One region of the Rhodoferax sp. SPJ21 genome, then DNA from elsewhere that is predicted to be linked to it. Evidence: predicted binding sites of a transcription regulator. Region 1 holds the regulator's gene; the other holds the start of a gene.
The links. Region 1 encodes FliA, which starts transcription of late flagellar genes. Its sites were predicted from a motif close to CTAAAGTTTNNNNNNNNNNNGCCGNTA; they were not measured.
Positions count from the first base shown of each region.

Region 1 (4,366 bases):
TTTGCCTGTAACGGTGAAGGCTTTCGGCCCGGCCTGGATAGCTAAATCGAATGTCAATGCAGGCGCCGTGCTGACGATGGCAGACGCCATGGCCGCGGAAGTGGACTGGGCGGATGATGTTTCGCCGGTTGTAGCCCTGCCGGAGCAGTGGGTGGGGCAGATCGCAACGCGCTCCTGGGGTGCCGGGCAGGCAATACGCCAATCTATGCTGAGGCCAGCCCAGGTGTTCCAGGCTGGGACGCAGATCCGGGTTGTGGCCCAGGGCACGGGTTTTCAGGTAACTTCGGATGGCCAGGCCATGACGGCAGGTGTGGTGGGCCAGGTCGCACGGGTGCGCATGGATAGCGGGCGTGTCATGTCTGGAATGGTGCTGGATGCCCGTACCGTCCGGATTGAAATGTAACAAGATCAGCTTTTTTACGCCAACGACTGTTTTTAGGGCTAAAGATTATGCGGATTCTGCCGAAACCATTGCTACGATGCTTCACGTTTGAGGCGGTTGGAGAGTGTGATGAAAATTGGAACAGGACAAGAGCTACCGGGAGCGGTTGGTTCTGCCAGCCTCAAAAAGGCCGAGCAGGACAAAAGCGCTGCGCCCGCCAGCATTGCGCAGCAGAGCGCCCAGACGGCGCCCTCGACAGGCGCCTCCGTGTCCGTTTCCACCTTGGCTCGCACCCTGGAAACAGCCGACCGGGGCGTCAGCTCCGACTTCGACAGCAAGAAGGTGGCCGAGCTGCGAGCTGCCATCAAGGACGGTACCTTCAAGGTCAATCCGGAGGCAATTGCCGGCAAATTGCTTTCCAACGCCCAGGAAATGCTGAGCGTCACCTCCAAGTAAGCGCATATTTGCTGTCTTCTCACCTGGGGCAATAGCCATGTTTGCATCCCGTTTGGAAAACAGTTTGTCCCAGGTTGAGCAGTTGCTGGGAGATGTTTCTGCCGCACTGCTGTCTGGCGAACCCCTGGTTTTGGAGTCCACCAGCTCTGCCTTGAGACAGGCTGTGGCGGGGTTGTCTGGTTTGTTGCAAGGTCCTGCGGCTTCAGCCCGACTAGACCAGGCGCTGCGCCAACGGCTGGAGCGGGTCTCGCTTACGCTGTCCCAGCAGCGCTCTAATTTATTGCGACGGGCTGTCGTGGTGGACCGGGCTCTGGCTGCGGTGTTGCCCCAGGCTGCACAAGCGCAGACCTACGGCAACGGCGCAAAGACATCGACTTATCGAGGCGGTGCGGCCCGCATATACGCGGCCATGGCGACCTGAGTGCTTCTTGACCCCGACAAAAAAGCCGCCCTGATGGAGCGGCTTTTTTCATGGAACCCACAGATAGCAAGCTCTAATGGCTGCGCATTTTGGCCCGCAGTCGGGCAATTGACTGGCTGTGCAGCTGGCAAACGCGAGACTCCGTGATCTCCAGCACCGCAGCGATTTCCTTCAAATTCAGATCGCTTTCGTAATACATGCTCATGATGTATTGCTCGCGTTCTGGCAGTGTCTTGATGGCTTCTACCAGCGATTCGCGCAGTCGGTGATCACGCAACAAGTGCAAGGGGTCTGCCGTCTCATCTGCCACGTGGCGGTCTAGGAAGCCGGCTTCGTCGTCCCCCCCGCCCGTCATATCTTCCAGGTAGATCAGTTGGGTGCCCCGCACCTTGCCCAGCAGGCTCTGGTATTCGGGTAGCGAGAGTTCTAGCTCGGCCGCAATTTCGGATTCCATGGGTCCACGCCCCAGCTTTTGCTCCAGCTTTTGAACTGCCCGTTCAATGTCTTTTTGACTTTTGCGAGAGCCGCGGGACATCCAGTCGCTATCGCGGAGTTCATCAATCATGGCGCCGCGTATACGCTGCGTGGCAAAGGTCTCAAACTGCACGCCCTGGGCGACTTCGTAGCGTGTCAATGCCTCCGACAAGCCGATCATGCCAACCTGTATCAGGTCGTCGAGTTCGATATTCGGTGGCAGCTTGGCAATCATGTGGTGCGCCAGCCGCCGAACCAGGGGCACGTACTGGCGAATCATGTGTTCGCGGTCCATGTGACCTTTGGCCGTATACATCAGCGGGCCCCCATGACGGAGATGCCTGAAACCCATGTTTTGTGGTGCGTTGCCGTGGACGTACCTTGTACGACCGGGGCGGCATTGGCCATGAGGCGCAGCACGAGGCTGCGGGCATCGTCCCACACGGGTTTGTGCTGCTGGAAGGAGCGCACCGTCATGAACTCGGTATTGCAGCCCAGGTATATCCGAGCGCATTTTTGCAGCACCCGGCCCGTGGTTCTTGCCAGGTTTTCTGCGCGTTGTATGGGAGAGGTTATGACCGGCACAATAATGGGTAACAGCCGCGCTTGCAGCAACAGATTCTTGATATTTTTATAGGCTTCCAGCACTGATTCTCGCAGTGATGTGACCGCCAAAAGGGGGCGCACCTCGCTATTTATCAGTAGCGAGGTCAACAAGGGAGCACTCCCGTAGAGTACGACGACGTCGCAGTTGCGAAACAAGTGGCCCAATGGCTGCAAAGGCATGGGGTGGTCCTGGCTGGCAAGCTGTGCCAGGCGACTCAACCCTCGCCGGGCTGGCACGATGTGCAGCGGCATCACGGGAGCCGGTGCGTCCTCTAGCCAGTGTGCGCTATCCAGTAGGTTCTGTAAACCGGGGTTGTCGTCCGACTCCTGGGTCGTGGCGTCCAGCACGGTCACGCGGTATTGCAACTCTTGTAAAGCGCCACAAACTTGCCACAGAAGTGGCAGTTCGGTGGACACATCTCCCTGGCTGACCATGGCGATCACGCTCCAAGCGGCTTTGGGTATCCATCGCCGTAAGCTTTCGCCTTGGTCGGCGCAGGATTCAAGCATGTACCCGTTCCTTGCGGTCAGGTTCGGGCTGGCCGGGCGAGAAGAAGAAGTTCAGGTCCAGCGCCTTGGGGTCGAATGCCGATTTGCTTGACGAGCGCATGGATGCGCGCACCAGCTTTTTGGCGTCGGCGGCTTCCCAGTCTTCTGGCACGCGTTGGCCGTTGCACACACCGCGCAGCACCAACTGGTGGCGGATGATGGCGTCCAGCGCAGGGCCCAATTTGGCGGCTTCGTCTACCTTGGACAGAATGGCTTGCTGTATTCCACGGGTCTTGAAGGAGGTGAGCACCTCGTCCAGCGTGTCTCCATGGCCGCCGGCGTTCACCACCAGCAGGCGGTTCACGCCTGGCAGATCCAGTACGTCCAGCATGTCACGCTTGCGTGGGTCTCTGGGGGCCAACCCCGTGGTATCGATAAGCACCATTTTCTTGTTGCTCAGCAAACCAAGCAGATCCTGCAAGGCGGCGCGGTCATGGGCCAGGTGGGCTACTACGCCCAGCATGCGCCCGTAAGCCCGCAATTGCTCATGGGCGGCGATCCGGTAGGTGTCGAGGGTGATCAGCCCAACGCTATTGGTGCCGTACATGCGCACGCATTGCGCTGCGAGCTTGGCTGCGGTGGTGGTTTTGCCCACACCTGTGGCGCCCACCAGTGCATAGACGCCACCTTCCTGCACCATGGACTGGGCACCTGCGTCGGTGTGCAAATTGCGCTCCAGTACATCCATCAACCAGCGAACGGCCTCTGCTGCGGTGGCTTCTTCGGGCAGGCGCTCAATAACGGCCCGCGCCAAGGTGGGGGAGTAGCCCGCCCGGATGAGCTTGAGCATCAGGTTCGACTGGATCGGATCGCTGTTGGCCTTGCCTAACCAGGCCATGGTGTTGAAGCGCTCTTCAATAAGGTCTTTCATGGACTGCAGCTCGTCCACGATACCTTTGGAGTTAATGACGGCGGATGCCTGGCTTGCTTTGGGTTTGCTAAATCCAGGTGTCGCCAGGGGGAGCGCATGGTTGGCCCGGGGAGGTGGTGCCGCAGGCTTGGGCTTCTCAGTGGGGGTGCGATGGGCTGACTTGGGAGGCAGGCCTTCGTCGTTGGGGCCGCTGACGGTTTCATGGCGGCGGCGCAGCATGCGCTCGCGCACATAGTCTTGGAACGACAGCGTGCTCATCGCCAGCTGTTCTGTGTCTTCCTGCACCGGGATTTGCGCCATGGCCTGCGTTGCGGCGGAGTTGGCTGCGGCCGGCATATTTTGGGCGGGCCGGCCTAAAGACTCTGCCACCTTGTCCAGTGCAGACAAGGCGTCCTCGGCGGTTGCCACCACTTCCACGCCGGTGGGCGTAGGGCGGTTTGACAGTATGAGTGTGCCTTCCCCAAAGACTGCACGGGCCTTGGCCAATGCTTCGCGAGATGTTGCAGCGTGAAAGCGTTGGATGTTCATGTCAGTGCACCTTTAAGAATCGGGCCAATGCGGATGGTGTGTGTTTCGGGGATTTCGCTGTGTGCCAGCACCTGCAAGC
Region 1 is NZ_JBYZMO010000001.1:1,539,869-1,544,234, reverse strand. Features, by position in the region: gene flgA (flagellar basal body P-ring formation chaperone FlgA) at 1-403, shown strand, start outside; gene flgM (flagellar biosynthesis anti-sigma factor FlgM) at 512-838, shown strand; gene AC4BBN_RS07055 (hypothetical protein) at 876-1,259, shown strand; gene AC4BBN_RS07050 (RNA polymerase sigma factor FliA) at 1,333-2,049, opposite strand; gene AC4BBN_RS07045 (P-loop NTPase family protein) at 2,049-2,849, opposite strand; gene flhF (flagellar biosynthesis GTPase FlhF) at 2,842-4,287, opposite strand; gene flhA (flagellar biosynthesis protein FlhA) at 4,284-4,366, opposite strand, start outside.

Region 2 (4,366 bases), 990 kb from region 1:
TTTGGCGGTTGACGGTGCTGCTTTGGGTGGTGGTTTGGCTCATGTGTTGGGGTCTTTCGCCGGATCGGTTTAAAGGGCTGCTTCCAGGATACGCCGGCTGATGGCGGGCGTGATGTCACCGTGTTCGCTGAGCTGGGTCATGCCGTGGTCCTGCAGTTGCTGCACCACGGTGTCGATGGCGTCCGCGCCCAGGCCGTAGGCGCTCAGGCGGGTGGCAATGCCCATGCGCTCAAAGAAGCCGCGGGTCTGGGCGATGGCGGCGGTGATGCGTTCATCGTCCGTGCCGGTGCGTATGCCCCAAACGCGTTCGCCGTACTGCAGCAGCTTGTCGCGCTTTTGCACGCGGCGCTCTTCCAGCATGGCGGGCAGCACGATGGCCAGGGTGCGGGCATGGTCGATGTTGTGCAGCGCGGTCAACTCGTGGCCCACCATGTGGGTAGCCCAGTCTTGCGGCACGCCGGAGCCTATGAGCCCGTTGAGTGCCAGGGTGGCGGCCCACATCAGGCTGGCGCGGTCGTCGTAGACCGGGGTGGGGGCTGCCAGCAGGCGCGGGCCTATCTCCACCAGGGTCTGCAGCAGGCCTTCGGCAAAGCGGTCTTGCACCGGTGCGTTGACCGGGTAGGTCAGGTACTGCTCTACGGTGTGGACGAAGGCATCGACCACGCCGTTGGCCAGCTGCTGGGGCGGCAGGGTGTAGGTCTTGGTCGGGTCCAGCACCGAAAACAGCGGGAACACCTTGGTGCTGCGGAAGGGCAGCTTGGCGCCGATGTCGCGCCGGGTGATGACGCCGCCGTTGTTCATCTCTGAGCCGGTGGCGGGCAGGGTCAGCACGGCGCCAAAGGGCAGGGCCTGGCCGATGTTGCGGCCGCGCTGCAGCAGGATGTCCCAGGCATCGCCCTCGAATAGGGCCGCTGCGGCGATGAACTTGGTGGCGTCGATCACCGAGCCGCCGCCCACAGCCAGCAGGAAGTCGAAGCCTTCGGCCCGGATGCGGGCCACGGCCTGCAGCGCGGTGTCATAGCTGGGGTTGGGCTCGATGCCGGCAAACGTGCTGTGCTGGCGCGCGCCCAGGGCCTGGCGCACCTCGGCCAGGGTGCCGGTTTTTTCGGCGCTGGCACCGCCGACCAGGATCAGCACCTTGGCGCTGGCGGGCACCAGCTTGGCGATATCGGCGATGCGGTCCTTGCCAAAGACGATGTGGGTGGGGTTGTGGAAGTCAAAGTTCAGCATGGGGGCTCCTTGTGTGTAGAACGTATGGTTATAAATAGACCGGTCGGCTAGTTTGGCCGGCGAAAAAATTGATGGGCATGCCTGGTTCAGGTGGTGCGTGTGCCCAGCAGCAGTTCGGTGCTGCGGGTGGCTTGGTCAAACGCGCTGCCGTCGCGGCGCAGCTTGGACAAGAGGCTGGCGCCCAGCCACAGTGCGTACAGGGTTTCGGCGGTGCTGGGCGCGTCCAGGCTGGCGGGCACGGAGCCATCGAGCCGGGCTTCTTCCAGGCACTGGGCCAGGCGTTGTTGCACGCCGTCGGTGCCTTCGCGCAGGGTTTGGCGCATGGGTTCAGAGATGTCGGCCACCTCGGCGCTGAGCTTGACGATCAGGCACTTGGGGCTGGACGCAGGCTCTGCGCTGTCGCCGATGCCGCATTGCGACATGTTCCAGTGCGACCAGTAGCGCATCAGCCGGGCACGTGCCGGCGTGCCGTCTGGCTGCAGCAGCGCGTCTAACTGTTGCAAATAGCGCTCGATGTAGCGCGCCAGCAGCACTTCGCCAAAGCGTTCCTTGGAGCTGAAGTAATGGTAGAACGAGCCCTTGGGTACGCCTGCGCTGGCCAGTATCTCGGCCAGGCCCACACCCACGAAGCCCTTGCTGGAGATCAGGCGTTCTCCGCAGTCGAGGATCTGGTTACGTGTGGGGGAGGCGTCGGCAAGCATGGATTGGATTATGGGCTAAGTAGACCAGTCGTCTAGTTCGGGCGTATGAAAAACCCGCCAGTGCGGCGGGTTTTAGCTTGAAGCCAGGTTTGCTATGAAATCAGTAGCTTCTTGCGCAGTAACTACCTGCGCTGGAGGCCTATTCCGTGGCTAGTGGATGAGCTTCACTGCAGCAATTGCCAGCCAGCCCAGCACAAAGTTCAGCACCACCATGTTGTGGATTTGGCCGGCGGCGCGCGCGGCGGTGGGCCATTCGGCGGCAGCTACGGCGCGCTTGAACTTGGCAAAGCCGGCAAAGTAGATGTGGCCAAACACCAGCACCATCAGCAGGCCCAGGCCGGCCATCACGCTCCAGCCCAGGGGCAGGCTTGCACCGGCGGCGCGCGCGGCCTTCATGCTGCTGCCGTACATATGGCCGCCGGTAGCCAGCAGCAGCACGATGGCGCCCAGCACCAGGCGGAAGAAGCGCTGCATCACCTGCACCATCAGCCGGGCGCGGGGCTGGGCCTCCATGGCGACCAGTGCGGCGGGGCGCAGGGCGAACAGCATGAAGGTCATGCCACCCATCCAGACGATGGCGGCCACTAAATGGAGAAAGGTAAAGGCTTCAAACAGCATGGCGGTGTTTCGTGGGGGAAAGCTGGATTGTGACGGCTTCTGGCCCACACCCACGGCATGCTTCTAAATCCATAGCTGCCAGCGCAGGCTTTATCTGCGCTGGGGCCAAATTCCCTTAAAAATTCAGGCGTAGGTATTGACCTGTGTGCCCAGGCTGCCCGAGGTGGCCAGGGCGGGTGCTGGGGCGGGCTGGGGCAGGGCGTCTAACAGGGTTTGCGCGTTGCTTTCCTGCTGGTCCAGGGCCTTTTTCAGCACGCGGATGTTCAGGCTGTCAGACGCGGGGGCCTGGGCGGCGGCAGTGGCCGACTGCACGGCCGTGGTGTTGGCAATTCCCATGGTGCGGGTCTCCTGGTGGGGTGTGAAACGCGGTTCTTGGTTATCGGCGGTTTGCGCGCAGTCTGGAGTCGGGCTTTCCCGCTTCTAAGCAAAACGGCCTGCAGCGCATGTATTACCTGCGCAGCCAGCTATGGAATACATAGCGGCTACCACATAGCAACTACCAAGTGGCCAGCGCCTGCAACAGCTGCTGGCGCGTGGCGGTCGGGGCAAAACTGGCTTCGATAGAGGTGCGGGCCATGGCGCGCAGATCGGCGTCTGTCCAGCCAAACGCGGCCTGGCAGCGCTGGTATTCACCCACCAGGCTGGCGCCCAGCAGCGAGGGGTCGTCGGTGTTCAGCGACACGCGCACGCCGGCACGGTACAGCCGGTCCACCGGATGCTCGGCCAGCGAAGGGTAAACGCCCAGCACCAGATTCGAGCTGGGACAGATGCCCAGCGGTATCTGCCGCTCTACCAGCAGGGCGACCACCGAGGGGTCTTCGATGGCGCGCACGCCGTGGTCGATGCGGTCTGCGCCCAGCAGCAAGATGGCGTCGCGCACGCCCTCGGGCCCGCTGGATTCACCGGCGTGCACGGTGCGCTTCAGTCCGGCGGCCCCGGCGCGCTGGAAGGCATCGGCAAAGCGTGGGCCGGTGCGGCCGGCTGCGGCTTCGTTGCCGTCTATGGACAGGGCCACCACGCGCGGGTGGCGCAGCGCGACCAGTTGGTCCACCAGCTGCACCGCCGCGTCGGCCGACTGGGTGCGCAGCAGGCTGATGCACAGGTTCACCGGCGGCAGGCCTTCCTGCTCTGCCGCACTCAGCCCGGCGTCTATGGCGTCCAGCATGGCGGGCAGCCGGCCGTGCCAGGCCTTCCAGTGGCTGGGGTTGACGATCAGGTCGGCGTAGCCCGCACCGTTGTCGGCCAGGCGCTGGCTGTAGGCATAGGCCAGCTGGGCCAGGCGTTCGGGCGTGTTGGCCAGCCCGCAGGCCCAGTCCAGAAAGTGCAGAAAGTCGGCCAGGCCCTGGAAGGCAAACAGCTGGTCCACCGGGCGGGGCAGCGCCACACCTGCCTGCTGCGCCCAACTTGCCAGCAAGCCGGGCTCGAAACAGCCCTCCAGGTGGGCATGTACTTCGGCCTTGGGCAAGGCTCGCAGGCGGTCTTGGGTGGTGCTGGTGGGGGCAGGGGGCGTATGCATACGGCATCTTAGAAGGTGTTCCGCTTGGAAAACCGCTTTGGATGCGGCGCTGTGGGCGCGGAGCAGTCCCCTAAAATGAAAAGATACAAAAAGTAGGGAGTGCGCATGGAAGCCTCTTATGAAGAGTTGATAGCGCAGGTCTTCAAATTGCAAACCACCTTGGACCATGTGGGCGCCTTTGTGTATGCCAAGGATTTGCAGGGCCGTTACACCTACGCCAACAGCATGGTGTGCAAGCAATTTCGCTGCAGTCTGGAAGACGTAGTGGGTGCGGCGGATGACAAGTTTTTTGATCTCGCGG
Region 2 is NZ_JBYZMO010000001.1:551,518-555,883, reverse strand. Features, by position in the region: gene AC4BBN_RS02440 (NADP-dependent oxidoreductase) at 1-43, opposite strand, end outside; gene AC4BBN_RS02435 (iron-containing alcohol dehydrogenase) at 70-1,230, opposite strand; gene AC4BBN_RS02430 (TetR/AcrR family transcriptional regulator) at 1,317-1,931, opposite strand; gene AC4BBN_RS02425 (CopD family protein) at 2,082-2,549, opposite strand; gene AC4BBN_RS02420 (putative motility protein) at 2,673-2,885, opposite strand; gene add (adenosine deaminase) at 3,046-4,065, opposite strand; gene AC4BBN_RS02410 (sensor domain-containing diguanylate cyclase) at 4,171-4,366, shown strand, end outside.
Region 2: the regulator FliA is predicted to act here: its motif matches at 2,927-2,953, upstream of AC4BBN_RS02420 (putative motility protein).